3 regions of the Ewingella sp. C233 genome follow, and region 1 is predicted to be linked to each of the others. Evidence: predicted binding sites of a transcription regulator. Region 1 holds the regulator's gene; each other region holds the start of a gene.
What was found. The regulator LexA, encoded in region 1, represses DNA repair genes until DNA is damaged. The targets are predictions, from matches to a motif close to TNCTGTATGTACATACAGNA.
Positions count from the first base shown of each region.

Region 2: umuD (translesion error-prone DNA polymerase V autoproteolytic subunit) is a predicted target of LexA. The motif match lies at 998-1,017, and genes of this name have one in related genera.
Region 3: ACZRKO_RS03360 (DNA translocase FtsK 4TM domain-containing protein) is a predicted target of LexA. The motif match lies at 1,199-1,218, and genes of this name have one in related genera.

Region 1 is NZ_JBUZRI010000002.1:585,841-588,111, reverse strand. Features, by position in the region: gene plsB (glycerol-3-phosphate 1-O-acyltransferase PlsB) at 1-283, opposite strand, end outside; gene ACZRKO_RS15140 (diacylglycerol kinase) at 460-828, shown strand; gene lexA (transcriptional repressor LexA) at 947-1,555, shown strand; gene ACZRKO_RS15130 (CsbD family protein) at 1,772-1,981, shown strand; gene zur (zinc uptake transcriptional repressor Zur) at 2,182-2,271, opposite strand, start outside.
Region 2 is NZ_JBUZRI010000008.1:38,807-41,077, reverse strand. Features, by position in the region: gene dnaB (replicative DNA helicase) at 1-687, opposite strand, end outside; gene umuD (translesion error-prone DNA polymerase V autoproteolytic subunit) at 1,032-1,451, shown strand; partial or broken gene ACZRKO_RS21705 (Y-family DNA polymerase) at 1,458-1,559, shown strand; gene ACZRKO_RS21700 (SDR family oxidoreductase) at 1,944-2,271, shown strand, end outside.
Region 3 is NZ_JBUZRI010000001.1:717,288-719,558, reverse strand. Features, by position in the region: gene ACZRKO_RS03360 (DNA translocase FtsK 4TM domain-containing protein) at 1-1,133, opposite strand, end outside; gene lrp (leucine-responsive transcriptional regulator Lrp) at 1,255-1,749, opposite strand; partial or broken gene ACZRKO_RS03350 (hypothetical protein) at 2,055-2,271, shown strand, end outside.

The sequences.
Region 1 (2,271 bases):
AATAGGTGAATACACGCGGCCCTTCAGCGATAAAAACGTGACTCGGCAGCTGTACGCCGTCGATTTCCAATGGAATAAGGGGATCCGGCAGATTCTGCGCCAGGCACTGAGTGCGTAAGGTCAGTAAATCTGTCTTCGAATGATAAGGCAAAACGTACAGGATCGGGCGAGTCGGATCTAAACGCAACTCGGTAACCGGATCTGTCGGAATGACCTTGCTCTTTACCAGCAATTTTAGCGGTAAATTCAATAAGGTATAATAAAGTCTACGCCAACCTGACATAAAAACGTGAAGCCTCTTCGTTAGCAATTCGCCGCAAGGATACCAGAAACTGGATTCGTGGTCTGTGGTGATACTCTGTGTGTTTTCTGGGCCTATCTGGCTGCCGCTTTGCTTGCTGCAACCCGGGGGCTTTTAAGTATAAAATGCCGCACACTTTCCGATAAGACGAAAAACACATGAAAAATGAATCTACCGGACTTACCCGTATCGTTAAAGCCGCTGGTTTTTCCCTAAAAGGCCTGAGTGCGGCGTGGAAAAATGAGGCGGCTTTTCGTCAGGAAGTGATCGGCGTGTTGCCCTTCATCATTTTGTCTTTTTTCCTCGATGTGACCAGCATTGAGCGCATCTTGTTAGTGGGTGTTCTGGTGCTGGTGGTCATCGTCGAATTATTAAATAGCGCGGTTGAATGTGCTATTGACCGTATTGGGCCTGAATTCCACGTCCTGTCTGGCCGCGCAAAAGACATCGGGTCTGCGGCGGTTCTGCTGACAATTATACTGGCAGTTTTCACCTGGGTCAGTGTGTTTTGGTCGCATTGGTTCTAAAGCGGAATACAGATTCCATATTTTACTTTAGCATCTGTTTTTATTCACTCTTAGGTTTTCATTCAGGGGTTACCTGTATATACTCACAGCAATACTGTATAAACAATCAGGGGGCGGGATGAAAGCTTTAACAGTCAGACAACAAGAGGTCTACGACCTCATTCGCGATCACATCGCCACCACCGGTATGCCACCAACTCGTGCTGAGATTGCTACGCGCTTGGGTTTTCGCTCACCTAATGCGGCGGAAGAGCACCTTAAAGCACTGCAACGCAAAGGCGTCATCGAGATTGTTTCCGGTGCATCACGCGGTATTCGCCTGCTGATGGAAGAGGAAGAAGGTTTACCACTGATTGGCCGTGTGGCCGCCGGTGAGCCTCTGCTAGCTCAGCAACATATCGAAGGGCATTACCAAGTTGATCCCGCGATGTTCAAACCAAGTGCCGATTTCCTGCTGCGTGTCAGCGGTATGTCGATGCGTGATATCGGTATCCTCGACGGTGATTTACTGGCAGTGCATAAAACGCAGGATGTGCGTAATGGTCAGGTCGTCGTCGCTCGTATTGATGATGAAGTGACGGTTAAGCGTCTGAAAAAACAGGGTAGCGTAGTTCAGCTTCTGCCTGAGAACAGCGACTTCGAACCTATCGTCGTTGATCTGCGTGAACAGAGTTTCAGTATTGAAGGCCTTGCGGTTGGCGTTATCCGCAACGGTGACTGGATCTAAATTACCTGCGACGGTAAAACAAATTTTCTTTTCCGCCGCGGGTGAAATCTTTAGCGGTTATCGCTATTTACCACTCTGGAATAATCCTAATAGTGGCGATTATCGCTGTTATCTGAAGTAAAAACCAAATTCTCAACTACTCTTATTCATGTGGTAAGCACTTACCGTGTTGAAGAAAACACGACAACCTAACCCAAGGTAATAGGAGAATTTGTTATGAATAAGGACCAAACCGAAGGTAACTGGAAGCAGTTTAAAGGTAAAGTGAAAGAAAAATGGGGCAAGCTGACTGACGATGACCTGACTGTGGTGGAAGGGAAACGTGATCAGCTGGTAGGTAAAATCCAGGAGCGTTACGGCTACAAGAAAGAAGAAGCCGAGAAAGAACTCAAGTCCTGGGAAACGGATAACAAATATCATTGGTAAGTCGCAACTCCCCCTTGCGCATCAATGATGCATCCTGAGAAATACGCTGCTCCTACCCGGAAACGCTTTCAGGATGCAAGGTACAGGGACGTACCGACCTTGCTGCAACGCTGAGTAAAAGATTACCCTCCGCAATATTCTTCTTTCCCGCACTATCCCTGTACTACCTTACCAATCTATAACCAGAAACCCTGAATGCATTAACGCTTTTTAGTGACGATAGTATGATCGTGTTCGCAATGCTCATGGCTGTCGCACTGTTCAACCACCTTACACTCTCCGCACAATCC
Region 2 (2,271 bases), on a different contig from region 1:
GACGTTCTCACACAGGTTCATTGCGAAAGCTGTTTTTCCCATTGAAGGGCGAGCGGCTACTATGATCAAATCTGAATTCTGTAAGCCTGCTGTTTTCTGATTTAGGTCGAGAAATCCAGTATCAAGGCCGGTTACACCATCATGCGGCTTATCATGCAGCGCTTGCAGTTTTTCAACTGCAATATCGAGAACATCGCGAATACCGACAGGCCCGTTTTTCTTGTCTGACCGCACGGCAGAAATTTCAAATACTCGACGTTCTGCAAGGTCAAGTAACTCACCTGCCGTCAGTCCACGCGGTAAACAAGTTTGTTTGACAATATCGTTAGCCACGAACAAAAGTTCTCTCTTGACCGATGCCTCACGAACAATCATTGCATAAGCGTGAATATTCGCAGCTGAAGGCGTATTTTTAGACAGTTCGGCAAGATAGGCGAACCCACCACTCTGCTCCAACAAACCTTTGCTCTCAAGTGAGTCAGTCAGGGTAACAAGGTCGATCGGAAAATGCCTTGCGATCAAAGCATGCATCTCGTTAAAGATGGTTTTATGAACTCTCGAATGAAAATCACTGACTACCAGCAGCTCTGAGACCGTATCCCAACGCTCATTATCAAGCATCAGTCCACCCAAAACGCTAGATTCAGCTTCATGCGAAAACGGTGTGGATTGAGCCACTACAGACATAGGCAGTGTGTTGGTAAGAGGGCCTTGGTTCACAGTGATACCTGAAGATAAATAGTTGATGGAAGCGATGTATTGAAATATGAAATTGCTTAAAAATTATAGTTATAAAGTTTAAGACAATACATCAGATGATACATATTTGTATCACAAAGCATATAACAGAAATGTGTTACACACAAGAGACCACTGCATAACATCAACAGGAGGAATGGAAAGCAATAGGGAAATTATTTTCACTGATATAACAGCTATCTGCCTTAAATGACCAGGCATAAGCCTTGCCGATAGGAAAAATTGCATACATACTAAATACTGTATATAAGCACAGTAAAGAGACTCCATTCATGAAACTCGAAACATATCTCCCATTAATTGGATCTCGTATAAAGCTGCCACTTTATGGGCACACCTGCCAAGCTGGATTTCCATCCCCAGCACAGGATTATGTAGAGGCGCAGCTCGATCTCAACGAGCTTTGCATTCGTCACCCCGCAGCAAGCTTCTTCGTCAGAGCGGAAGGGGACTCAATGATAGAGTCAGGAATTTTGTCAGGTGACCTTCTCATTGTGGACAAAGCAGAAACCCCAACACACGGTGACATCGTTATTGCAGCAGTAGAAGGCGAGTTCACGGTCAAAAAACTCTGCACACACCCTGTTCTATGCCTGCAACCGATGAATCCTGCATATAAACCTATATTCGTAGAACCTGACGATTTAGAGATTTTTGGCGTCGTTATCCATGCCATTCACACTTTCAGGTAATCCGCTATGTACCTGCTTTGTGATGTAAATGCGATGTACGCTAGCTGTGAGCAGATCTTCAGACCTGACCTGAAGGGTAAGCCGGTCCTCGTCCTTAGTAACAATGATCTGAGTGGTGAGAATCGTTAGTTAATTTGATGCTATTCATGTCAGCAGCTCTGGAGTGTTGTTTGGTCTGCTATGAGCCTTGCATTCATTGGCTTGAGAGACATCCTGGACAATAAGCGTCTCGGTGCCTGCTGAAATTGGCAGATTCATCAGGAAGAACGGGAACAAGTGGGCAAATGTGATTGCGTATTAAGACCATGCCACAATGCTGGGCACAGACCAAAGCGTAGGAACTGCTGAGAACGATTAGCCCGGTGCTTGCGAACCTGGAATGCTTCAGACAAAGTTCGGAAATTATTTTAACAAGACATGACTTGGTTAATTGCGTGATTTTAACTAGAATGTAATACGGTGCATTTCTAAACATCATATTAAGGGCAAGTTATGTTACACGGGAAGAAAATAGTAGTAACCGGCGGCGGACGCCATTTTGGGAGGGCATTATCGATATGGTTTGCCAGAGAAGGCGCTGATGTTTCGCTCTGTAGTCGTAACGTGCAACAGGCCGTGGCAACGGCCAATAAGATCCAGAATGAAGGAGGAATTGCTAGGGCTTATCAATGTGATATCGCCGATATTGTATCTGTGCGACAATTTGCAGCGCTGGTGGTTGCTGACCAAAAGCCTATAGATATCTTAGTGCTAAGCGCGGCCCAATGGCTTGATGGTGCCTTAGCAAGCGGCGAAAGTGATGAAGAGATCTTCAGTACTA
Region 3 (2,271 bases), on a different contig from region 1:
CTGTTCACATCGCTGCTGTCACGCTGTGCGGTACTGAAATCAAATGGCGAACGCTCAGAGGCCGGATTGGCCGCCGCACTCCAGTTACCCAGTCGCGGCTCACCCTGATCATATTCGGAATGCGGCGCAGGTTGCTGAGGCGCTGGTGTTTCTTGTGGAATTTCAAAGCTGTATAACGGCGGCGGAGGTGCAATTGTCGCATCCGGCGCAGGAATATGGAGCGGCGCGGCGGGCTGCGAGATCTCTGCCGGAGCTGGCTCTGCGCTAGCCACTGCTGGCTGAATAGGCGCGGCCTGAGGAGAGGGTTCATGCAGGGACGGTGCAGAGAACAGCACGTCGTCGTCTTCAGCAGCGGCCTGAGCAAGGGCTGGCGTCATGGCGGCGTTGGCAGTGGCTACTGCTGCCGCACGTGCAGCTTCAGAAGGGACATAATCGCTATCAAGCAGCGGATCGTCCTGCGCGTCATGAACATCCTGCTCGTGGCGATCGTCGTAATACTCTTCCTCGTCATCACGGCGGGAACGGTTGGTCATAAAGGTGGTCACACCCAGAACTGCACCACCAATTTTCTCTGCAATAGTCAGCCAAGACCAGCCTGTAAACAGCGTTAAACCCGCCGCCCAGACGCAAAGCAGCACCATGGTAGCACCGACATTGTTAAACCACGGCGTCATAGCCGTACCCAACAAACTGCCGATCACACCACCGGAGGCGAAGTAATACAGATCATCAATGTTAAACGCGGCTAATCCACAAGACGTGAGAATGAGCGCCAGCGTCCCGATAAGGCGCAGCGATAATGAAAAATAATCGACGTGATCCTGATTATCACGCTGGCGAAACGCCGCCCAGCACAGGCTAAGCATGATAGGTGGAATAGCGTAAGCTAATACGCCAAAAACGAAGAATAACGTATCGGCCATCCAGGCCCCAACACCACCACCCCAATTATGGATAGGTCCATGCCAAGCAGTTTGCGACCAGCTTGGATCTGACGGGTTAAAACTCACCAAGGCCGCGATAAGGTACGCGGCGAAAACGGCTACCACAACCAGCACAGCCTCCAGTACACGGCGGCTACTGCTTAGTTTCTTCAAGGTAACGTCTTTATCTTCTGTATATTCCTGGCTCAAGAAAGGCTCTCCAGGTTCCTGTGGGCTGAAAAAGCAACAGCGCCGAGAACGGGCCTCGGCGCCAGAGCTGTATAGATACACAGGAGTGTAGCTAACTTTATAAGGTTTTGCACCTGAACCTTTACCGGGTCTTAATGACCAGTCGGTTAGTTTGTTTTACTTCTTCCATCACCACATAGGTGCGGGTGTCGTTGACGCCCGGCAGACGAAGTAACGTCTCTCCTAACAACTTACGGTAAGCGGACATATCAGGTACGCGGGTTTTCAACAAATAGTCGAAATCCCCGGAAACCAAATGACACTCCTGAATATCTTCAAGTTTTTGTACTGCAGCATTGAATTGCTCAAATACATCCGGTGCACCACGGTTGAGTGTTATTTCAACAAACACCAGCAGCGACGCATCCAGATAATGTGGATTGAGCAACGCAGTATAACCGTTGATGAAGCCCTGACGTTCTAAACGACGAACGCGCTCCAGGCACGGCGTTGGTGATAATCCCACACGTTTGGAAAGCTCGACGTTTGAAATCCGGCCATCCTTTTGCAATTCGTTGAGGATGTTACGGTCAATACGATCGAGATCTTTTCCCGGACGTTTTTTGTTGTCTACCATTATTATTATCTCTCTGCTGTCCTTCCCTGCACCTGCCATACCCTAGCCAACTTCAATGTGTCAGGGTTTGTCCCAAGCGAAGACCCGATTGTTATAGGTTTTAGCACCCTGTATGAACGCATTCGTCCCCTGTCGAAAGAAAACGCGTTCAGTGACCTGATACCGAGAAAAAATAACGCTGTGAAATTAATAGCTTGCATAGCGCCAGCTGCTTTCACTAAATCCTGCGCAAGAAAAAACCAGCGATGCATAATCCCGAACGAGTCAGGTAGCAGCTGATCGTGTAATTTCAAGTCACAGGCAGGCGATTAATTTCTTCGTCCCCAGATGTTTTCGCAAATGCACAGCGGATTGTCAAAGTAAAAGAAGCAAAATCAGAAGAACGTGCCAGATTGAAAAGACACGACATCCTTTTTAGCTATCTTTCTACGACCCACAATAACAAAACAATTAGCAGACTTTTCCACGATAAACCCTGCAAGAAGCCGGGATTTAGCTTGAAAACGTCACATGTCCGAAAAA